DNA from 3 places in the Rhizobium sp. BK049 genome. Region 2 is predicted to be linked to each of the others. Evidence: riboswitches for the same ligand, from Rfam matches in the RefSeq annotation. Region 2 holds a riboswitch; each other region holds the start of a gene.
The links. A riboswitch is a leader RNA that binds a small molecule or an ion and turns the genes downstream of it on or off. The one in region 2 is predicted to bind cobalamin.
Positions count from the first base shown of each region.

Region 1: another riboswitch for cobalamin. It lies ahead of cobU (bifunctional adenosylcobinamide kinase/adenosylcobinamide-phosphate guanylyltransferase); the one in region 2 lies ahead of FHT70_RS03435 (CbtB domain-containing protein).
Region 3: another riboswitch for cobalamin. It lies ahead of nrdH (glutaredoxin-like protein NrdH); the one in region 2 lies ahead of FHT70_RS03435 (CbtB domain-containing protein).

Region 1 is NZ_JACHYV010000020.1:51,315-58,943, forward strand. Features, by position in the region: gene cobN (cobaltochelatase subunit CobN) at 1-3,432, opposite strand, end outside; gene cobW (cobalamin biosynthesis protein CobW) at 3,436-4,491, opposite strand; gene cobU (bifunctional adenosylcobinamide kinase/adenosylcobinamide-phosphate guanylyltransferase) at 4,498-5,007, opposite strand; cobalamin riboswitch at 5,309-5,705, opposite strand; gene FHT70_RS20320 (chloride channel protein) at 5,932-7,629, shown strand, end outside.
Region 2 is NZ_JACHYV010000002.1:314,203-321,831, reverse strand. Features, by position in the region: gene FHT70_RS03460 (sigma-54 dependent transcriptional regulator) at 1-354, opposite strand, end outside; gene FHT70_RS03455 (sensor histidine kinase) at 351-2,225, opposite strand; gene FHT70_RS03450 (sulfite oxidase-like oxidoreductase) at 2,335-2,997, shown strand; gene FHT70_RS03445 (hypothetical protein) at 2,982-3,554, opposite strand; gene FHT70_RS03440 (CbtA family protein) at 3,608-4,342, opposite strand; gene FHT70_RS03435 (CbtB domain-containing protein) at 4,457-4,666, opposite strand; cobalamin riboswitch at 4,692-4,841, opposite strand; gene FHT70_RS03430 (histidine phosphatase family protein) at 4,898-5,446, shown strand; gene FHT70_RS03425 (bifunctional diguanylate cyclase/phosphodiesterase) at 5,920-7,491, shown strand.
Region 3 is NZ_JACHYV010000042.1:5,761-13,389, reverse strand. Features, by position in the region: gene FHT70_RS28460 (TIGR03862 family flavoprotein) at 1-752, opposite strand, end outside; gene FHT70_RS28455 (helix-turn-helix domain-containing protein) at 824-1,246, opposite strand; gene FHT70_RS28450 (heavy metal translocating P-type ATPase) at 1,317-3,554, shown strand; cobalamin riboswitch at 3,764-3,988, shown strand; gene nrdH (glutaredoxin-like protein NrdH) at 4,249-4,470, shown strand; gene nrdI (class Ib ribonucleoside-diphosphate reductase assembly flavoprotein NrdI) at 4,484-4,885, shown strand; gene nrdE (class 1b ribonucleoside-diphosphate reductase subunit alpha) at 4,864-7,032, shown strand; gene nrdF (class 1b ribonucleoside-diphosphate reductase subunit beta) at 7,228-7,629, shown strand, end outside.

The DNA of each region.
Region 1 (7,629 bases), on a different contig from region 2:
GCGTTCGGCCCTGCCTTCCTCGCCGGCGCCATAGGCATAACTTCCCCACACGAGATAGGCCTCGGCAAGATCGGCACGCCGCTCCCAGCCCTTTTCATCGATCAGTGCCTGCAATCCCGCGCCATAGGCGCCCGGTTTCGAGCCGAAGATGCGATAGCCCGCCCGCTTCGCCGCCGTCTTCTCATCGAGCCCAGCCGCAGCGAGCCGCGCGGTCTCGCCGCGCATTCGCCCGGCAATCGGATTATCCGCCGCGTCCTCTTCGAGCGCGCCGACAGCGCGGATCGCCTTGTCGAACAGCGCGATCTGCTCGGGGAAGGCGTCGCGGAAGAAACCGGATATGCGCAGTGTCACGTCAACCCGCGGTCGCCGCAGCAGAGCCGGCGGAATGATTTCGTAGCCGGTGACGCGCCGTGAGGCCATGTCCCAGACCGGCTTGACGCCGATCAGCGCTAAGGCCTGAGCAATATCATCGCCGCCGGTGCGCATGTTGGACGTGCCCCAGGCTGTCAGCCCGAAGGAGACAGGCCATTCGCCGTGATCCTGCACGTATCGGCGGATCAGCAGTTCCGCGGATTTCTTGCCGAGTTCGTAAGCAGCCGGTGTCGGCACCGCCCGGCTGTCGACAGAGTAGAAATTCCGCCCGGTTGGCAAGACATCCGGCCGTCCGCGTGTCGGCGCACCGGATGGGCCGGGCGGCACGAAACGGCCGTCGAGGCCCCGGAGCAGGCTGGCGATCTCGGCCGGACCACAGGCAAGGATGGATGGCTTGAGACGCGCTTCGATTTCGTCCAGCACGGCTCTGGTTTGGACCCAGAGGGTTGGGCACGCCATTTCACCGGAAACGAGCTTGGCGGCGAGCAGTTCAATGCGCTCGACGGTGTCACCGTTACTGCGCCAGGGGGCGTCGAGGATATCTGCGAGGACAGCCGGACGCGGGCCAGCCCAAAGAGCCGCCATATCGCAATCGAGTGGGTCGAACGGACGCTGAAGCGCGCGACTCCCCTTCTCCCCGGCGGGGAGAAGGTGGCCCGAAGGGTCGGATGAGGGGACCGCAGACTCCGCCTCGCTTGCGCTCAGCCACTCGCTCCTACCGTCGCTCGCCCCCTCATCTGTCCTGACGGACATCTTCTCCCCGCTGGGGAGAAGGGGGAAACTCAACCCAGCATCCCCCGCAATCGCCCGCTGCAAACTCGCATCGCCACCCTCTCCCAGCCCGCGCGGTACCCGCGCCAGCGCTACGGTGAGATCCGTCAGCAACCGCCCCTCCGGCGACACGCCGAAGACATGCAGCCCATCACGGATCTGCATCTCCTTCAGATCGCAAAGATAGGCGTCGAGCTTCTTAAGCGCCTCACCTTCGCTCTCGCCTTTCGCAATCCCCGCATCCCGATCCAGCCCGATATCGGTGACGAGATCGAGGATCTGGCGGCTGAGCAGCCGAATGCGGCGGGGATCGCCGCCCGAAGCTTCGTAATATTCATCGACCAGCGCCTCCAGATCCTTGAGCGGCCCATAGCTCTCGGCCCGCGTCAAAGGCGGCGTCAGGTGATCGATGACGACTGCGGCGGTGCGGCGCTTGGCCTGGGTGCCCTCGCCCGGATCATTGACGATAAAGGGATAAAGATGCGGCAGCGGTCCAAGGATCGCTTCCGGGTAGCACGTCTCCGACAGCGCCAGCGCCTTACCCGGCAGCCATTCAAGATTGCCATGCTTGCCCATGTGAATGACGGCATCGACGCCATATTCGCGCCGCAGGAAAGCATAGAACGCGATATAGCCATGCGGCGGTACGAGATCCGGCGAATGGTAGCTGTCCTTTGGATCGATATTGTAGCCGCGCGCCGGCTGGATGCCGATCAGGACACCGCCGAAGCGGGCGAAAGGCAGGGCGAAGACGCCATTGCGAAAATAGGGATCGTTCTCTGGCTCGCCCCAGCGGGCCGTCACCTCCTCTTGAATCTTTTTGGGAAGCGATTCCAGGAAATCTTTGTAGCGACTGAGCGAAAGGGCCTCGCGGATAAGCCGGCCGTCATGTCCCGAATTGGTCGGCCCCTCCATCAGATGCTGGATCAGCGCGTCACCATCGGCCGGAAGATCGGCGACTGGATAACCCGCGGCCGCCATTGCCCGAAGCACCTCGATGCTGCCGGCCGGCGTGTCGAGCCCGACGCCGTTGCCGAGCCGGCCGTCGCGGTTTGGATAATTGGCCATCACGAGAGCGATGCGCCTCCTATTGGCTGGCGTCCCGCGCAGCCGCGCCCAGTTGGCGGCCAGTTCCGCCGTGTAGCGCACCCGACCGGCATCGGGCATGCTGGCGACGATGTTCGCCTCGACAACAGCGTCGTAACGCGCCGCCGTCTTGAAGGACACCGCCCGCGCCAATATTCGCCCATCGACTTCAGGCAGCGCCACATTCATGCCGAGGTCGCGCGCCGACAGACCCTGCGACGAAGCCACCCAGGCCTCCCTCGACGAAGCCGACAGGATTGCCTGCAGCACGATGGCGCCATCCGCCTCCAGCACCGTCGGTTGCCGGTCCGCGCCCGGTGCGGAGACCGCAAAGCCCGTTGTGTTGATGACGACATCCGGTTTCAACGCCGAAAACACGCTCTCGAGAACGCCTGTCGAAACGGGATCCTTTAGGCTGTAGGCAAAGACCGGCAGCGGCCGCAGGCCAAGCGCGGCCAGGGCCTCGATCAGCGCCTCGAGCGGCCCGGTCTCGCCGCTCTGGACCAGGGCACGGTAGAAGCTGATGGCGACGATGGGGGACGTGGGTTCGAATTCCACCTCTTCTGTCGAGCTTGGTGTCCCACGCTTGACGGACGACGTTGGCGCGACATGCGAACCGACGACCCGCCGCCACTCCTCGACCCCGATCGCCCCTCGCCCCGGCCACCAGATGCCCGCCTTCATCAGCGGCACCGCCGGCGCCGGCTTCTCCGCCCCTGACAGCATCGCCGAAGCATAGGCGAGAAAATCCCGCGCATTGGTGTCGCCGCCTTCGATCAGGTAGGCCCACAGCCCGTTGAGATCGTCGAGGTCAACATTGGAGAAAGGAACCAGCCCGGCATCCGGCTTGGCATCGCCAGGCAATACCGCAATTTTCACGCCATTGCGGGCAGCAACGGCGTGCAGCGCCTCCAGCGCATAATGGAAATAGCTGGCGCCGCCGAGCGCACGCACGACGATCAACTTGGCGTGCCGGGCCGTTCGCTCGACATAGGTATCGACCGACATTGGATGCTTGAGGCTCATCAGATTCGCGAGCCTCAGCGAATGCGGCATCCCTTCACACTCGTGATAGGCGGCAGCAATCGCGGCGAGTTCGGTGTCGGCAGCCGAAAGAAACAGGATATCGCCGGGCGACTGGCCGAGGTCGATCGCCTCCTCGCCGTCGCTGATCGTTCCCTTCTGGGCAAGAAGCAGATGCATCGATTATCCTTGAACGAGCGCTTCGATCGCCTTGCGTACCGCGTCCTCGTTCATTTCATGCAAGCCGATGACGACGAGGCGCGTGCGGCGCGCCTCGCCCGCTGCCCAGGCGCGGTCGAAATACTGGTCGATGCGGCTGCCGACGGCCTGCAGTTGCAGGCGCATGGGCTTGCCCAAGACGTCGATGAAGCCTTTGAGGCGCAGCACATCATGCTCGGCGATGATGCCCTTCAGCTTCTCGACAAAGCCCGTCGGATCGGAAACAGCGCCGAGTTCAACAACGAAGCTTTCGAATTCGTCGTGGTCGTGTGGCGCCCCCTCCTCGTGCTCCAGCTCGTGATGGGACTTGCGGTTGGCGATATCGTCTTCCGTGCCGATGCCGAGGCCGAGCAGCACGCCTGCCGGCACCTCGCCATTCCTGGCTTCGATCATGACCGGCTTGCGGGCAATGCGGGAGGCGACTTCGCTCTTCACGCGGTCAAGGCCATCGCCATCGATCAGGTCGGTCTTGTTGAGCACGATGAGATCGGCGCATGTGAGCTGGTCTTCGAACAGCTCCTCGATCGGGCTCTCATGATCGAGCGAGTCGTCCTCGCTGCGCGCCGCCTCGACTGCATCATGGTCGTCGGCGAAACGGCCGGCGGCAACGGCCGCACTGTCGACGACCGTAATGACGCCGTCGACGGTCACCTGGGTGCGAATATCGGGCCACTTGAAGGCGGCGACCAGCGGCTGCGGCAGGGCGAGGCCGGAGGTTTCGATGACGATATGGTCGGGCCGCTGTTCGCGCTCCAGGAGCTTCGTCATCGTTGGAATGAAATCGTCGGCGACGGTGCAGCAGATGCAGCCATTGGTGAGCTCGATAATGTCGTCCTCGCTGCAATTCTCCGCGCCGCAGCCCTTCAGGACCTCGCCATCGACACCGAGATCGCCGAACTCGTTGATGATAAGCGCAATCTTTTTGCCGCCGGCATTGGTGAGCAGGTTGCGGATCATCGTCGTCTTGCCGGCGCCGAGGAAGCCGGTGATGACGGTTGCGGGGATTTTCTGCTGGTTCATGGAACTTCAACCCTTCATTTTCAGCGGCAGACCGGCCGCGATGAAATAGACCTCGTCGGCCTTCGCCGCGATTATTTGGTGCAGCCGTCCGGCATGATCGCGAAAATCGCGCGCCATGCGATTGTCAGGCACGATCCCGAGACCAACCTCGTTGGAAACGAAGACGAGTTGCGCCTTGGCGCCGGGGAGGAAATCGGCGAGCGCGGCAAATTCCACAGCCATCTCGCGCTCCGCCATCATCAGGTTGGTCACCCAGAGCGTCAGGCAATCGACAAGCACAATGCGTCCCTCGCCATCGATGGCGGCAAGCACGCCGAAAAGATCGAGCGGCTCCTCATGCGTCATCCAGGAAGGGCCGCGATCGGTCCTGTGCTGGGCAATACGCGTCTGCATCTCCTCGTCCCAGGCACGGCCGGTGGCGAGATAGTGGCGCTCGAGGCCGCTTGCCCTAACGAGATTTTCGGCGAAACGGGATTTGCCGGAGCGTGCCCCGCCGAGGATGAGCGTGGTGGTCATGCCCGAATATTCCTCTGAGGAGGCGTGCCGCTGCAGCTTGTTCTAGTTTTAACTCTATGAGCCACGGTAGCCAAAACTTTGCTTGAGAAAGCATAATTAATCACGGCGCGGACGCGCCGTGGCCGGGTTCCTGTGACAAGCACAGGAATGAGGGAGGAAAGGAAGGCGCGTAATACGCAGACATAACCTGAAGGCGACGAACCGGCACCTCTCATACGCACCACCAGAGGCGGCGTTGAATTCGTTCTTTCAGCCAAAACAACCTCCGTGCTGGCAGCGGGTCTCTTGCCCAGGTTTGGGCTGTTCGCCCGGCACGGAAGGCAGGTCTCCTGGCTCGCGGTTATCGGCGGCGATCGGGGGCGAACCGGAAGCCCGGTCGCCCCTGATCGTGCCAGCGGATCTGCCTCGCCTTCCCGGCTGCCTCGGTGAAAAGGTGGACGATTCGTAGAGATAGAGGCGTCCGACCCCGGTTGATCACCATGCATTTCCAGTGGCTTTTCCGGCATGTCGCCCATCCCGCCCGCCTGCACGATTGCGGTTAGGCCGGAAGGGGTTCGATGCCGGATGGAAGACCCTGACCGCTCTACAGTCGCGGGGTCGGCTGCGATGAAGGCGCCCGATGTGGGTCCGCCCCGTCACATTCCCTTTTCATCCGGAAGGCGAAATGCCGATCCGGAACCATCCGTTATTCCTCAGATGGTTAGGCAAGCTGGCGGGTGAAGTCAACCGACCTTCGCCACCACCTTCCCGCTGGACTGCGCGAAAGGCCGGCCAAGACCACTGACCGTACCGGAAATATCGTCTTTTATCAGTGGCTTACGTCATGAATATTCGACGTGTCCGTCGGCTTTTCGCCGCAATTGCGTTGCAAGGCGACTGCACCTCCGCCCTTGACCCGGCCTCTCCTCGCCTAGTTGTCTAGCCATGCTTATGAAATTGGATCGGCGCCGCCTGCGCGCGCTGCGTGTTTTCTTCGATCCGGGGCGACTGCGCGCCCTGACGCGCCGCAGCGAAGTCGGCCTCTCGCTGGCCGGCGCCATCGTCGGCATCGCCTCGGGGCTTGCCGTGACCGGCATGAGCTATGTCTCCAACCAGCTGCACCAGCTTGTTTTCGGCATCGCCGACAGCGAAAGGCTGAGCGCGTCGGTAATCCATGACAAGATGCTGCTGCTCACCGCCCCCGTCATCGGCGGCGCCCTGCTCGGCCTGCTGTTCCTGGTGCTCGCCAAACGGCGCAAGAAACCCATGGTCGACCCGATCGAGGCGAATGCTCTGCATGGCGGCCGCCTCTCCCTGACCGATAGCATCATCGTTGCCGTACAGAACCTGATCTCCAACGGCTTCGGCGCCTCCGTCGGCCTGGAGGCCGGCTATACCCAGCTCGCCGCCGGCATTGCCTCCAAATTCGGCCTGAAGCTGCAGCTGCGCCGCTCGGACCTGCGCATCCTCGTCGGTTGCGGCGCGGCCGGCGCCATTGCCGCCGCCTTCAACGCGCCGCTGACGGGCGCCTTCTACGCCTTCGAGCTGATCATCGGCACCTACACCATCGTATCGCTAACCCCGGTTGTGGTCTCCGCCCTCGTTTCGACCCTCATCGCAAGGTTGCTTGCCGAGGGCGATTTCACCATCGATATCGGCAGCTTCGGCTCGGTCGTGCCGGCCGATTATATCCCGGCGCTGCTGCTCGGCGTCTTCTGCGCCGGCGTTGGCATTCTCCTCATGCAGGGCGTGGCCTTCATCGAGGAGGTGGCGCGCAAAAGCTCGATCGCTCCGCCCTTTCGGCCGGCGCTCGGCGGCATCATCGTCGGGCTTCTCGCGATGATCTCGCCGCAGGTGCTTTCGGCCGGCCACGGGGCGCTGCATCTCAACTTGTCCCGCGACGTGACGATCCCGGCGCTGATCGGTCTCTTTCTCCTGAAATCGCTGGCTTCGGCAATCTCGATCGGTTCTGGCTTCAGGGGTGGTCTGTTCTTCGCCTCGCTGTTCATGGGCGCCCTGCTGGGCAAGCTCTTTGCTTATTGCGGCCCCTATTTTGCCGATGCGACATTAACGCCGGTCATTTATGCTGTGGTCGGGATGAGTTCCCTGGCGGTCGCCGTCATTGGCGGGCCGCTGACGATGACCTTTCTGGCGCTCGAAATCACCGGCGATTTCCCGATCACGGCACTTGTTCTTGCGGCCGTCATCACCTCCTCACTCGTCGTGCGCTCGGCCTTCGGCTACTCCTTCGCCACATGGCGTTTCCATCTGCGCGGCGAGAGCATCCGCAGCGCCCACGACGTCGGCTGGATCCGCAATCTCACCGTGAACAAGCTGATGCGCGCCGACGTGAAGACGGCAAGGGCCGATATCTCGCTGGAAGACTTCAAGAGGGCCTTTCCGATCGGCTCGACCCAGCGCGTCATTCTCGTCGACGAGAACGACAAATATGCTGGCCTCGTACTGGTCCCGGAGATCTACGCTAACCCGACCGACGCTCAGGACGAGGGGCAGACGCTTGCCGATTTCATCCGCTATCGCAATGATTTCCTGCAGCCGCAGATGAATGCCAAACAGGCGGCGGCGATCTTCGACAAGAGCGAAAGCGAAGCGCTCGCCGTCGTCAACAATCTGATCGAGCGC
Region 2 (7,629 bases):
CGCTCGGCGAATGACGCCGGCGAGCATTTCAGGCGTGAACGGCTTCTCGATGAAATCATAGGCGCCTTCGCGCATCGCCTTGACCGCGAGCTGTACATCGCCGTGGCCGGTGACGAGGATCACGGGCACCTCCTGATCGATCTCACGGATCTTCTGCATCAAAGTCATGCCATCAATGCCGGGCATTCGGATATCGCTGACGACGACGCCGGGAAAACTGTAGCCAATCAGCTCCAGCACATGTTCGCCGCTCGAAAAGGTCTCGACGCTGAAGCCGGAGAGTTCCAGCGCCTGCGCAGTCGAGCGGCGCAATTCTTCCTCGTCGTCGACGAGCAGGATCTTCGCATCATTCATTCAGCCGCCTCCGGAATCAGCCCTGCCGCCGATTGCAGCTCGATGCGGAACACCGCGCCCCCTTCGGAATGATTGGCAGCCGTCAGGCTGCCGCCGAAATCCTTGACGATGTTGTAGGAGATCGAAAGCCCCAAGCCGAGCCCCTTGCCGACACCCTTGGTCGTGAAGAAGGGATCGAAGATGCGCTCGGCGATCGCCGCCGACACGCCGGGTCCGTGATCGCGCACCGTCAGCACCACCTTGCCGGCCTCCTCGAAGGCCGAAACCTCAATGCGCCTGTCATCCAACCCCTCCACCGCATCGGCCGCGTTGGAGATCACATTCACCAGCACCTGCTGCAGCCGCACCGAGCCGGCGCGCACCACCGGCGGCTGCGTTCCGAGATCGAGCCGGAGCTCGGCGTCCGCCGCCTTCAGCCGCCAGGCGATGATCTCGAGTGTATCGCGCATCGCCTCGTCGAGTGAAACGGGCCCGAGCTTCTCGTTCGGCTTGCGGGCAAAATTGCGCAGGTGCCGACTGATCGCGGCCATGCGGTCGATCAACCCGCCGATCCGCCTTATATTGTCGCGCGCCTCCTCCGTCCGGCCTCGATCGATCAGCACCGAGGCACTGTCCGTATAGGTCTTGGCGGCGGCGAGCGGCTGATTGAATTCATGCGAAAGGGCAGCCGACATCTGCCCGAGCCCAGCGAGTTTGCCCGCCTGGATGAGATCGGCCTGGGTCTGGCGAAGCTGCTGCTCGGTCAACCGCCGCTCGGCGATCTCCTCCTCGATGCGGCTATTGACGCGGGCAAGATCCGCCGTGCGCTCCTCCACCCGCCGCTCGAGCTCACCCCGCGCTTCGGCCTGCATCTGCATGCGCTCGGCAAGTCGCGCCCGCCGCTGGCGAATGACCGCGACAGCAAGGCCGGCGATGCAAAGGATGAGAAAGACGGCGACAAGCGCGGTGCGCGCCTGAGCGCGGATGGAGCTTGTCTCCATCAGCACATTCACCGTCCAGTCCTCGGCCGGCATGTAATGCGACAGCACCAGATACTCGCTTGCGCCCCGATCACTCGCAAGCGTCATCAGATCATGCGGCTCGAAGCGATGGCGCGTCACCGGCAGCGCCGTCAGCTTCGCATTGGCGTATCGCCGCGACGCCTCGGTCCGGGCAATACGATCGGCGGTCAGCGGCAGGATCGCGCCATAGAGCCATTCCGGGCTGCCGGACATGAAGATGATGCCCTCGGGATCGGAGACGAAGATCTTGTATTCGCCACCGCTCCAGGAGGATTCGATCATGTCGATATCGACCTTGAAGACGATGACGCCGCGAATGTCCGCACCGACCCTGATCGGAGCCGAAAAATAATATCCTCGCTTTAGCGATGTGGTGCCAAGTGCGTAAAACCGCGCCTGCCGGCCTTCGATCGCCTCCTGGAAATAGGGCCGGTAATTGAAATTCTGGCCGACGAAGCTCCCCGGTCCATCGTAATTGCTCGCCGCGATCGTCTCCCCGTCCGGCTTCACCACATAGATGTCGGAGGATTTTAAAAGCCCGTTGATCTCCTTGAGATAGAGATTGGCCGCATCACGCAGCGCCATATCGTTGGGCGCGCTCACCAGTTCCTTGATATCGTCGTGATCGGCGATCAGCGCCGGAAGCGCCTCGTAGCGGTTGAGGTGGCCGCTGAGCGCCGAGACGGCGAGGCGCAGCGCCGTTCCCGCCTGAGCGGAAGCCTCCTGCATATAGGCGCGCGTCGCAATCGCGCTTCCATAGGTGAAGAAGGCGAAGATGACGAGCGGCACCAGCAGCAGCGCCGCGATGGCACGATATTTCGAAGACAGATCCGGCTCCTCCCTTTCTGCCTTCACTCCCCAGCAAGGCATGCCCGACGGCTCAGTTTAATGAGGCAAGCGAGGATTTCCAAGGGCTCACCGGAACTTGACACTCGGCAGGGACGGATGTCCTATTGCTGCACCGCAAGGAAACCCATTCATGAGCGACGACCAGACGCCCGCCGACAGCAAACTCACCAACTCCAAGCGCCGCTGGGCGTCAGAGGGCAAGTTCCTGACCGGGCGCATCAGCAGGCCCGAGACCGAGCGCCTGCCGCCCGGCCAGCACCTCGTCAAGAATTGGCCGGTGCTCGATCTCGGCCAGCAGCCGGTCATTTCAACCGAGAGCTGGCGGCTTGAAGTGCGTGGTTTGGTCGAAACGCCTCTCACCCTCACCTGGGCCGATTTCCAGGCGATGGAGCAGAGCACTGGGGTGAGCGACATCCACTGCGTCACCACTTGGTCGCGTTATGACAACAACTGGAAAGGCGTTTCGACGCGGGATCTGCTCGATCGCGCCATGCCGAACCCGGAAGCAGCCTACGTGATGCTGACGAGCTATGACGGCTACACCACCAATCTGCCGCTCGCCGATTTCGCCGCCGAGGATGCGATCCTGGCGACCTCCTGGGACGGCCTGCCGCTGACACCGGAGCACGGCGGCCCAATGCGCCTCGTCGTGCCGCATCTTTATTTCTGGAAAAGCGCCAAATGGCTGCGCCGCATCGAGTTGCTCGCCGCCGACGAGGCCGGCTTCTGGGAAAAGAACGGCTACCATATGTATGGCGATCCGTGGCGCGAGCAGCGCTATTCCGACGACTGAGCCTTCGGCCGCAGGAAGCGGCGGGGAAGCGTCAGGATGGCAAGCCCCAACATGGCGGCCAACGCCGTCAGGGACGCCATGCTGGCAGGATGAAGCGGCACCTTGCTCCAACTCGGCTTGACGATATTGGCGGTATTGAATGCCTCGCCGCTGAACTGGCAGGTAATGAAGGCAAGCCCGCGACCCGCCATCTCGGCGTCGATGGCCGAGATGATTTCGCCCGCCGCGGTTGCCTCCCGCGGCATCTCACGCATCGCCAGCAGCACGGCTTTCGTCGCCGCGAGATAGGCATGGGCGCATTGGTTGAACGGGCTCTCCTCGTCCGTCACGCTGCCGGGCATCCGACCCCAGAGGCAATAGGAATACTGGATTTCGGCGTAGTTCAGGACACGCCGGAACGATTCGTTCGTATCGGCCGCCCGTGACGCCAGCATGCTGATGCTGCTGCGATACTCCGAAATGATCGCCATCTCGCCGTGGGAAATTGCCGGAATATCGAGCCCGGTATCGGAGCCGCCAGAGCTGCTCCCATGGCCGAAAGCATTTCCGATAAACATTGGCAACAGGCTCGCGATGAGACCGAGAAAAGCAAACCTGCCAATATGCTGCATCACCGGAACGCCGACCGCAGTCCACTCTTGGCGGCAAGACCCCTTTCTGCCAGCGCTCCGAAAACCAGACCGAGCGTTGCCCAAAGGATCGCATGCATGCCGAGCGAGGTGGTGCGGAACCGCCAGAGTACCATCGCCGAGAAATTCTCGGGCACCTCGTTGATCGGCGGCAACAGATAAAGCACGAAGCCGATGAAGACGAGATAGGCGATGCCGGCGATGATCGCGCCGTTCCAGAGACCGAAGCGCTCGCCAAGGCGGCGCGACAGCGCGACCGCGGCAACCAGCGAGGTGAGCGAAACGACAATCATCAGGAAGAACAGCTCGGTCCTGACGCCGATCGTTTCGGGATTGCCGACCGCCGGGGGGTTGGCCGGATATTTGATTCCGGGAACAAACACCACTGCCACGAAGGCGGCAATGGCGATAACGGCCGAGGTGCCGCGCGCCGAGAGGCTGCTGAAGCGGCCATGTACCAAGGCGAAGGCGAGCGAAAAGAGCCCTCCGACGGCGATACTGTAGGCCATGACGCCGGTGAAAAGGCCGAGACCAGCCTGCGTGGCCCGGCTGACGATTTCAGGTTCGGTAGCTTCGCCCGCCGCCTGGGCGCTCGCCTCCTCGAAGGCGATTGCCGCATCGACCAGCGGCTCGCCGAAGATATGGGCGAAAGCGAAAACGAGGATACCAGCAATCAGGCCCGCGAGCATGCCGCGAAGCAGAAGCTTTCCAACCATGTCAATATTCCCCCTAAGCATGTCGCGCAAAAGTGTGCAGCGGTTTTGCGATAACGACATGCGTAAACAAAGACCTAAAGCGCGAAAAGCGAATCTGAAAGATCGCGATGCGCTTTAGTGGCAGGGAAAGCCGAGCAGATGGCGGCCGTCATGCACGAATTCGTGCACATACATGCCGTTGAACAGCGCCATCGCGCCTTCCTCGGTGCCGACGAAATAAAGAACGATGAGCATCAGCAGGCCGCCGAAAACCGCCCAGGGCAGGATTTCCCCTACAGGGATTGGCGCCGGTGCCGCAACGGGCGCGAAAGTGGTGTCAGACATGTATCCCTCCGGAATGACGCGTTCAGTCGAAAGAGTGTTGTGCGGCAGGGTCTGACTTCCAGCGTAAAGAACTTCGAAACGCTGGTCACAGTGGCGCGACCGCGCCGGATTTCCACCGGCTTCCAAACCCGCAACAGCACGGTTATATCTGGACGCCGAAGAGACTGTCAACGAAACTTCGAGACGCCGGCGAAGGGTCGTCCCCACCATATTGCGAAGATCGGAACAACCGTGAATACCCGCCTCACCTGGATCTGTCACGGCGCCACGGCGGCGAGCCGCAAGGCCCTGTTCCCGCTGGATGAGCCGCTGGAAGACAAGGCCGCTGAAGAAGCCGGCCGGATGACCGCCCTGCCTCGCGCCGACCGGATCGTCACGAGCCCGGCTTTGCGTGCCCGCCAGACCGCTACAGCCCTCGGTCTCGACGCTCAAATAGAACAGCGGCTTGCCGACTGCGACAATGGCCGCTGGGCCGGCAGGCCGATTGCGGCAATCGGCACCGAAGAGCCGGAGAACCTCATGGCTTGGATGAGCGATCCGGAAGCCGCCCCACATGGCGGCGACAGTTTTCTCGGTCTGCGGACGCGCGTCGCCGGCTGGATGGATGAACAATCCACGCTCGGCGGTCATGTGATAGCCGTCACCCATGCATCGATTATAAGAACAGCGATTGCGCATGTGCTTCAGGCTCCCCTCCCCTCCTTCTGGCTCATCGATGTCGAGCCGCTGGTGGTCGTTCGGATGACCAGCAATGGACAGCGCTGGTCGCTGCGCCTCTAGAGAATTAGACATCCCTCATACTATCCAGCCTTACGCAAGCAAATCGCGTCATCTCTATTGAACCGGTCTGACCGGGACTACTTCCTTGTCCCAAGGAGACGGAAGCTATGGCATATGATTGGAGTGGGGAGCGTACGCGGCGCCTGCGCTTGATGAGGGTCGTGACGCTCACCTTAGTTATGGTCGGTCTGGTCGTCAGCGTTCCGCTGCTGATCGTCACCGCCTGAAGAGCGAGACAGGGCGAGCGATGCGACAGCACGCTCGCCCTCGTTCTTTCGTGGGGCTCCCCTCGTCTTGAATCCGGACATCCTCTAATCTTCCAAGCAGCACCAGCGAAACGCCGTAGCGCAGCCGAGGTCCGGACAGCACCGCAACGGACGGGCTGCCACCTCCAACAATTCGCCTTATGGTTTCAACGAACATTTCAGATTTTCGTGATAGTCCGGCAGAGGGTGGAGATGGAGAATGCGATAATGCCTGCGTTTTTTCGAAGCAGGGCCGGAAGGCAATGCGTGTCGGTTGTGGTTTTCGGAGTAACCCTCTGGATCCTCGGCACGGTGCTGCACTTCGACGACCGCCTCGTCTCCTTCATGACCAGTTTCGGCGAGTACGGGGCGGATAAGCTCGTTCTGGCTCTCGGCATCGCTGGCGCGATGAGCTTCATCTATTCGGTGCTGCGCATCGCCGACCTGCGCAAGGAAATGGAGCTGCGCGCCACCGAACAGGCTAAGGCCGATTGGACGGCAACCCACGACCATCTGACCAAGCTGCCGAACCGCTACGCCTTCGAGCGCAAAATCCTCTCACGGCCGGTCAGAAGCGGCGAGGCCGAGATCGAGGAATGGGACGACAACGTCACGATCTTCTCCGTCGACCTCGACGGCTTCAAAAAAGTCAACGATCTCGTCGGCCACAAGGGCGGCGACGTGTTGCTGGTCGAAGTTGCCAGACGCATCTGCGCGCTTGGCAACGCGGATTGCGTTTACCGCTTCGGCGGTGACGAATTCATCATCGTCGCCTTTTCCCTGACGGCAGAGCGCGAGGAGCGTTTCGCCAAGTTGCTGATCCAGGCCGTCACCCGGCCGATCCATATCGATGGCTTTGCCGTCGAAGTCGGCGCCAGCGTCGGCTACGATCGCTGGCTTGAGGGCAGCGAGCCGCTGGAAGACGCCGCCCACCGTGCGGACCTCGCCATGTATGAGGCCAAATCACGCGGCCCTAACCATTATCTCGTCTTCGAAGCTTCGATGCAGGACAAGGTAACGGAACGCGCCTCTCTGGAAAGCAGGCTGCGCGCGGCAATCGCCGACAAGGCGATCATGCCTTTCTATCAACCTCTGATTGATTTAAAGACTGGCAAGCTTTGCGGTTTCGAAGCCCTCGCGCGCTGGGTCGGCGAGGATGGTGTCAATATTCCGCCGCCTGTTTTCATCGACATTGCCGAGGAAACCGGGATGATCACCGCCCTGTTCGAGGATCTCCTTGCGCAGGCCTGCGGCGATGCGCTCACTTGGCCAGCGCATGTCACCCTGTCCTTCAATGTGTCGCCGGTGCAGATGGAAGACAGGCTGCTGGCCTCCCGCATCCTCAAGGTCCTTTCAGCAAGCCGGCTGCCGCCGCAACGCCTGGAGATTGAGATCACCGAAAACGCGCTGATCCAGGATCCCGCTATCGCCGCCATCATTCTCGAAGAGCTGCATGCGGCTGGCATCCAGATCGCTCTCGACGATTTCGGCACGGGCTATTCGAGCCTTGCCCAGCTCGCCCGCTACCGCTTCGACAAGATCAAGATCGACAAAAGCTTCATCGCCACCTATCGCGATGACGAACGGCAGGAAAAAATCGTCCGCGCCATGCTTGGCCTCAGCAGAAGCCTCAACATCAAGACGACCGCGGAAGGTGTCGAGGAGCATGGCCAGCTTGCCTTCCTGCTGCAGCTCGGCTGCGACATCGGCCAGGGCTATCTTTTCGGTAAGGCGATGCCCGCCGCCGAGGCGAGCATCTTCATCCGCGATCGTAACGCCAATCTGGCGTCAACCGCGTGACCCTCGCGTAATTCGACAAAACTGCCCCAAGGCTGCCACGCACCGTCAGCATGTGGCGCTCGGGCGGCCATGCCTTTCCGGCGGGAGTTTCGGCGCTAAGTTCGGTCATCGTGACGACTGTGCGGAGTCTCTGAAGAC
Region 3 (7,629 bases), on a different contig from region 2:
TCGCGGAGGCTGGCCGCATGGGCGTAGACCAAGCTGCCTTCGATGCCGCTGCCGGTGATGACGAACTCGCCGGGAAAGGTGCCGGCTTCGGATGTGGCGGTGACCGACTTGACGGGCTCGCCGGCGAAACGCGCGCTGAAGCCGGCGCTCCAGTCGACGACGAAGCCACAATTGGCGGGCCGGAAAGCAGCGATCTCGACGCCCCTCTGGGCCAACCAGGGCAGCCAGGCGGCATCCGAGCCAAGACGCGGCCAACTTGCGCCGCCAAGCGCCAGCAGGGCGGCGTCGCAATGGACAATGCTACGCCCTTCCGGCGTTTCGAAAACGTAACCGTCTTCGACAAGGCCGGTCCAGCGATGGCGGGTGCGCAACGCAACACCCCGCTCTTCAAGCCGCTTGAGCCAGGCACGCAGCAAAGGAGAAGCCTTCATCACCTTGGGGAAAACCCGGCCGGAGGAGCCGACGAAGGTCTCGGTGCCGAGCCCTGCGGCCCAATCCCTGATATCACCGGGAGTAAAGGCGTCGAGAGCGGGACGCAGACGGGCTGAAGCCGTTCCGAAGCGCGTAACGAAACGGGCATAATCCTCGGAATGGGTGATGTTGAGGCCCGACTTGCCGGCCAGCAGGAACTTGCGGGCGAAGGTCGGCATGGCGTCGTAGATCGCCACAGCATGGCCGGAGAGCGAAAGCAGCTCGGCAGCCGCAAGACCCGTGGGGCCGCCACCGATGATTGCAATCCGTTTCTGGCTCATGATGTCTTCGCCCGATTCCTTCCGGCGCAGTTTTGGCGCGGCCGCTGCTCACCTGCAAGGGTGCAGGTTCGTCAATGGTGAGAATGCGTGCATTGACCATGGTCGGCGAGAATCTCGATGACGCGACATTGGTCGACGCGGCCGTGGCCGCAGCCCTCCACCATCATTTCCAGCTCGGCTTTCAAAGCCATCAGGCTGCGGATGCGCTGCTCAACCTCAACGAGGCGAGCCTTGGCGATGGCGTCGGCCGAGGCGCAGGACTGGTTCGGCTCATCCTGCAGCGTGAGCAGCGTGCGGATTGCCTCGATCTCGAAACCGAGCTCGCGCGCGTGGCGGATGAAAGCAAGGCGGCTGATGTCGGCAGGTTCGAAGGATCGCTGGTTGCCTTCGCTGCGGCTCGGGGCCGCAAGAAGGCCGATGCTCTCGTAATAGCGCACCGTCGGCACTTTGACGCCGCTCCGGCGGGCCGCCTCGCCAATCGTGATCTTTTTCATGATTTTTCTCTTGCACCTCTAGTCGCTAGAGGATGTAGGAGGGATGCTTCTGTTTGACAAGGAAGCGGATATGGCTGAGACGAGCGAGACACGATACAGGGTCGGTGGCATGGATTGCGCCGCCTGCGCGAGCAAGATCGATACCGCAGTCAGGCGCATAGCAGGCGTTGCCGATGTCTCAGTCTCGGTGGTGACAGGCACCATGACCATCCGGCATGACGGCAGCAGCGATCTCAAGGCGGTCGAGAAGAAGGTGACGGGGCTTGGTTATTCCGTTTCGCCCTTTGCCGGAAATGCGACGCCTGCGCGTGAAGACCGCCGGCACTATCATCACGATCATGCCGCTCATGGCCATGGAGATCACGACCATGCCAGGCATGATCACGACCATGCCCATGACGAGAAGGAAATCGAAGGCTCGCATGGGCACGACGATGCACCGATGACCGGTCCCTGGTGGCGGAGCAGGAAGGGCCGGCTGACCATTTTTTCGGGTGCGGCGCTCGTTGCCGCCTATGCCGTCGGCCATCTGGTGCCGGCGGTCGCGTCCTACGCCTTCATCGTCGCCATGCTGGTCGGTCTGGCTCCGATCGCGCGGCGCGCTGTCATGGCGGCATTCTCCGGCACGCCGTTCTCGATCGAGATGCTGATGACGATCGCCGCCGTCGGCGCTGTTATCATCAATGCCGGCGAGGAAGCGGCAACGGTCGTATTCCTGTTTCTCGTCGGCGAGTTGCTCGAAGGCGTGGCGGCGGGCAAGGCGCGTGAAAGCATACAGTCGCTGACGGCCCTGGTGCCGAAGACCGCGCTGCTCGAAGACAATGGGCAGATGCGAGAGGTGCCGGCTGAAAGCCTTGCCGTCGGCACGGTTATCATGGTTCGCCCCGGCGATCGCATCTCTGCCGACGGCGTCATCGCATCAGGCGAGAGCGCGATCGACGAGGCTCCGGTGACGGGCGAGAGCACGCCGGTGCGCAAGGGCGTCGACGCCGTGGTCTATGCCGGTACGGTCAATGGCGATGCGGTGCTGAGGGTTCGCGTCACGGCGGCTGCTGCCGACAATACTATCGCCCGCGTCGTCAAGCTGGTGGAAGAAGCGCAGGAATCGAAGGCGCCGACGGAGCGCTTCATCAAGCGGTTTTCGCGCTACTACACGCCGGGTGTGGTCGTCGTTGCCGCGCTGGTCGCGGTCGTTCCGCCGCCGTTCTTCGGCGGCGCGTGGAGTGAGTGGATCTACAAGGGTCTTGCCATCCTGCTGATCGGCTGCCCTTGCGCCCTCGTCATCTCGACGCCGGCGGCGATCGCGGCTTCGCTGTCGGCGGGCGCGAGGCGCGGGCTGCTGATGAAGGGCGGTGCGGTCCTGGAGACGCTCGGCAAGGTGACGATGGTCGCCTTCGACAAGACGGGCACGCTGACGGAAGGCAAGCCTCGGGTGACCGACATCCTTTCCTTTGGATTGGGTGAGGCGCAGCTCCTGTCGCGCGCGGCGGTGCTCGAGCAGGGCTCCAGCCATCCGCTGGCACAGGCGATTCTTCACCGCGCCAAGGCGGACGGCGTGCCCGTGCCACCCGCCTTCGAGCTGGAAGCGCTGCCGGGCAAGGGTGTCACCGGCAAAATCGGCGGCGAGGCAGTTGATCTCTTGTCGCCGCCCGCCGCCCGCGAGCGGGGGGCACTTGACGCGAAACAGGAGGCGCGTATTGCAGGGCTCAATGATGAGGGCAAGAGCGTGTCGGTGCTGCTCGTCAATGGCGCTGCGTCCGGCCTGATCGCCATGCGCGACGAGCCGCGCGAGGACGCCGCGGCCGGGCTCTCGGCGCTCAAATTGGCCGGTGTCAAGGCGATGATGCTGACCGGCGACAACAAGCGGACGGCGGCAGCCGTCGCAGACATGCTCGGCATCGACTGGCGGGGCGAGATGATGCCCGAGGACAAGCAGCGGGTCGTCGGCGAATTGAAGCGCAAGGGCTTCATAGTCGCCAAGGTCGGCGACGGCATCAACGACGCGCCGGCGCTCGCCGCCGCCGATATCGGCATCGCCATGGGCGGCGGCACCGATGTGGCGCTGGAGACGGCCGATGCCGCCGTGCTGCACGGGCGCGTTGGCGACGTGGCGCGAATGATCGCGCTTTCGCAGCGGACGATGCGCAATATCCTCGAGAATATCACCATTGCACTCGGGCTGAAGGCTGTCTTCCTGGTGACCACGATCATCGGAATCACCGGGCTCTGGCCGGCGATTCTCGCCGATACCGGAGCCACCGTGCTGGTTACGATCAACGCGCTCAGGCTGCTCCGCGTAGAGGAATAAATCCTTTCCTCTTCGGAGCGCCGATTAGGGCCGATCCGGAATCGAAAACCGCAGAGCCGGCTACAGGCCGGCTCTCGTCGTTCAGGCCTTCTCCACAGTTCGTTTTGTTTAAGCCTTCATTATCCATGTTTTTCACAGGAACGCAGTGATTTCAAACCTACCGTAACGCAACGCACAAACCATCCGTTGACGTGAATTTCGATTCGCGTACTATATCTAGTGTTCAAGGTTCCTTCGATTCGTGAGGATCGCGGGCTAAGACGGGAATACGGTGCGTCTCGCCATGAGGGTGGGACAAGGCCGGAGCTGCCCCCGCAACTGTGAGCGGAGAGCAACTGTCCGATTTCGGGTCACTGGGGCATGATGCCTCGGGAAGGCTGGGCAGGTGCTTCGACCCGTGAGCCAGGAGACCTGCCTTGAATGAAACGTCCACGGGCGGGGTGTCCGGAAGGTCGCGTGCATGCAGCGGAATGATCCGCGCTGTTGCGCTGCCCCGAACGACCGCATGAGCACTTCGGGGTTTGAAGTCATGTCGAGAGCATCAAGGCCGGCGCCCGCGCACATCCTGCGAGGGACCAAGTCAGGCGTTTAAAGCGCCAACCTTGCCAGATCACTATCAAGCATTTCCCCGGACGCCGCATGGCGCCCGATCCCAGTCCTGCGTCCTGAATTCATTGACTTCACGAGGAACATGATGAGCGTTACCGTTTACAGCAAGCCGGCCTGTGTCCAATGCACGGCCACTTACCGCGCCCTCGATCGCCTGGGCGTGGATTATGAGATCGTCGATATTTCCGAGGATGCCGAAGCGCTCGATCGCGTGCGTGGCATGGGCTACATGCAGGTTCCGGTCGTCGTTGCCGGCGAGCAGCATTGGGCGGGCTTCCGCCCCGACATGATCAGCGCACTCTCCTGACCGGAGAAAAGCGGTGGGGCTGATCGTCTATTATTCCAGCCGATCCGGGAACACCCATCGTTTCGTCGAGAAGCTGGGATTGCGCGCGGCGCGCATCCCCCTCGGCGCTGAGGCCATCCACATTCGCGAACCCTATGTGCTGATCTCGCCTACCTATTGCGGAAACGGTGGTAAAGGGGCCGTGCCCAAGCAGGTGATCCGCTTCCTCAACGAGGCGGAAAACCGCTCCAACATCCGCGGCGTGATTGCTGCGGGCAACAGCAATTTCGGCGAGACCTATGGGCTCGCCGGCGATGTCATCTCGAAGAAGTGCCAGGTGCCGTACCTCTACAGGTTCGAGCTCCTGGGAACTGCCGATGATATCGCCAACGTCAAAGACGGGATGGGACGATTTTGGACACGGGAACAAATCTGACGCGGGACGCGGGCGCAAAACCGCTGAAAGCGGCCGAAACACTCGACTATCATGCACTGAACGCGATGCTGAACCTCTACGACGACGAGGGAAAGATCCAGCTCGACAAGGATCGCGTGGCGGCCAAGCAATATTTCCTGCAGCATGTGAACCAGAACACCGTGTTCTTTCACAATCTTCGGGAAAAGCTCGATTACCTCGTCGCGGAGGGCTATTACGAGCAGGAGGTTCTCGACCAGTATTCCTTCAATTTCGTCCGCGACCTGTTCGATCAGGCCTATGCCAAGAAATTCCGGTTTCCTACCTTCCTCGGGGCTTTCAAATATTACACCAGCTATACGCTGAAGACCTTCGACGGAAAGCGCTATCTCGAGCGCTACGAAGACCGCATCTGCATGGTGGCGCTGGCTTTGGCGCGCGGCGATGAGGCCCTTGCTCGCGACATAGTCGACGAGATCATTTCCGGCCGCTTCCAGCCGGCAACGCCCACCTTCCTCAATGCCGGCAAGAAGCAGCGCGGCGAACTCGTTTCCTGTTTCCTGCTGCGCGTCGAGGACAACATGGAATCGATCGGCCGGTCGATCAATTCGGCGCTGCAGTTGTCGAAACGCGGCGGCGGCGTGGCCCTGTCGCTGACCAATATCCGCGAGGCGGGCGCGCCGATCAAGCAGATCGAAAACCAGTCCTCCGGCATCATCCCCGTCATGAAGCTCCTGGAAGACAGCTTCTCCTATGCCAATCAGCTCGGTGCGCGGCAGGGGGCGGGTGCGGTTTATCTGAACGCCCATCATCCCGATATCATGCGCTTTCTCGACACCAAACGTGAAAACGCCGATGAGAAAATCCGCATCAAGACGCTGTCGCTCGGCGTTGTCGTGCCCGACATCACCTTCGAACTCGCCAAGAACAATGAGGACATGTACCTGTTCTCGCCCTACGACGTGGAACGGGTCTACGGCGTGCCTTTCACCGAGATTTCGGTGACGGAGAAGTACCGGGAAATGGTGGCGGACGCCCGCATCTCGAAGAAGAAGATCAAGGCGCGCGAATTCTTCCAGGTCATCGCCGAAATCCAGTTCGAAAGCGGCTACCCTTACATCATGTTCGAGGACACGGTGAACCGCTCGAACCCGATTGCCGGGCGCATCTCCATGAGCAACCTCTGCTCGGAGATACTGCAGGTGAGCGAGGCGAGCGACTATCATGACGACCTTTCCTACAAGCATCTCGGCAGGGATATTTCCTGCAATCTCGGCTCGCTGAACATTGCTGCGGCGATGGATTCGACCGACTTCGGCAAGACGATCGAGACCTCGATCCGGGCGCTGACAGCGGTGTCCGATATGAGCAATATCTCCTCGGTTCCTTCGATCGAGAAAGGCAATGACGAGAGCCATGCGATCGGCCTCGGGCAGATGAACCTGCACGGATACCTCGCCCGCGAACGCATCTTCTATGGCTCTGAGGAAGGCGTCGATTTCACCAACATCTATTTCTATGCGGTGACCTATCACGCGCTGCGTGCCTCCAATCGTCTGGCGGTCGAGCGTGGTGTGAGCTTCAAGGGGTTCGAGAATTCGAAATACGCTTCAGGTGACTATTTCGACAAATATACCGAGCAGGAATGGAAGCCGGCCACCGAAAAGGTGCAGGCGTTGTTCGACAAATCGGGCATCCATATTCCGACACAGCAAGACTGGGTGGCGCTGAAAAAGGCGGTGATGGCCTCAGGCCTCTATAACCAGAACCTGCAGGCGGTGCCGCCGACGGGCTCGATCTCCTATATCAACCACTCGACTTCCTCGATCCATCCGATCGTCTCGAAGATCGAGATCCGCAAGGAAGGAAAGATCGGCCGCGTCTATTATCCGGCGCCGTTCATGACCAATGACAATCTCGACTACTATCAGGACGCCTACGAGATCGGGCCGGAGAAGATCATCGACACCTATGCGGCAGCAACCCAGCATGTCGACCAAGGCCTGTCGCTGACCCTGTTCTTCCGTGATACGGCGACGACGCGCGACATCAATAGGGCGCAGATTTACGCCTGGAAGAAGGGCATCAAGACGATCTACTACATCCGCCTTCGCCAGATGGCCCTTTCGGGTACGGAAGTGCAGGGGTGTGTGTCGTGTACGTTGTGATTTGATTTCGCTTGTGAGCACTGCCCCTCACCCTAACCCTCTCCCCGTTCTGACGGGGAGAGGGGACTCGCCACACGAGCCGGCAATAAAGACGGATAAGGGTGCGGCATACCCCCTTCGCCCCGCAAGCGGGGAGAAGGTGCCGGCAGGCGGATGAGGGGCAAATCCGGATACATTCCTCAAGAGGACCACCTTATGAACATACAACTCAAGCCAGCCTCGCGCGTGCGCGCCATCAACTGGAATCGCATCGAGGACGACAAGGATCTCGAGGTCTGGAATCGCCTCACCGGCAATTTCTGGCTGCCGGAAAAGGTGCCGCTGTCGAACGACATCCCTTCCTGGGCGACGCTGACGGCGGCCGAGCAGCAGCTGACCATTCGGGTCTTCACCGGATTGACGCTGCTCGACACGATACAGAACGGAGTCGGCTCCATCAGGTTGATGGAGGATGCGGCGACGCCGCATGAGGAGGCAGTGCTTTCCAACATCTCCTTCATGGAAGCGGTGCATGCCCGTTCCTATTCCTCGATCTTCTCTACGCTGTGCTCGACGCCTGATGTCGATGATGCCTATCGCTGGTCCGAGGAGAATGAA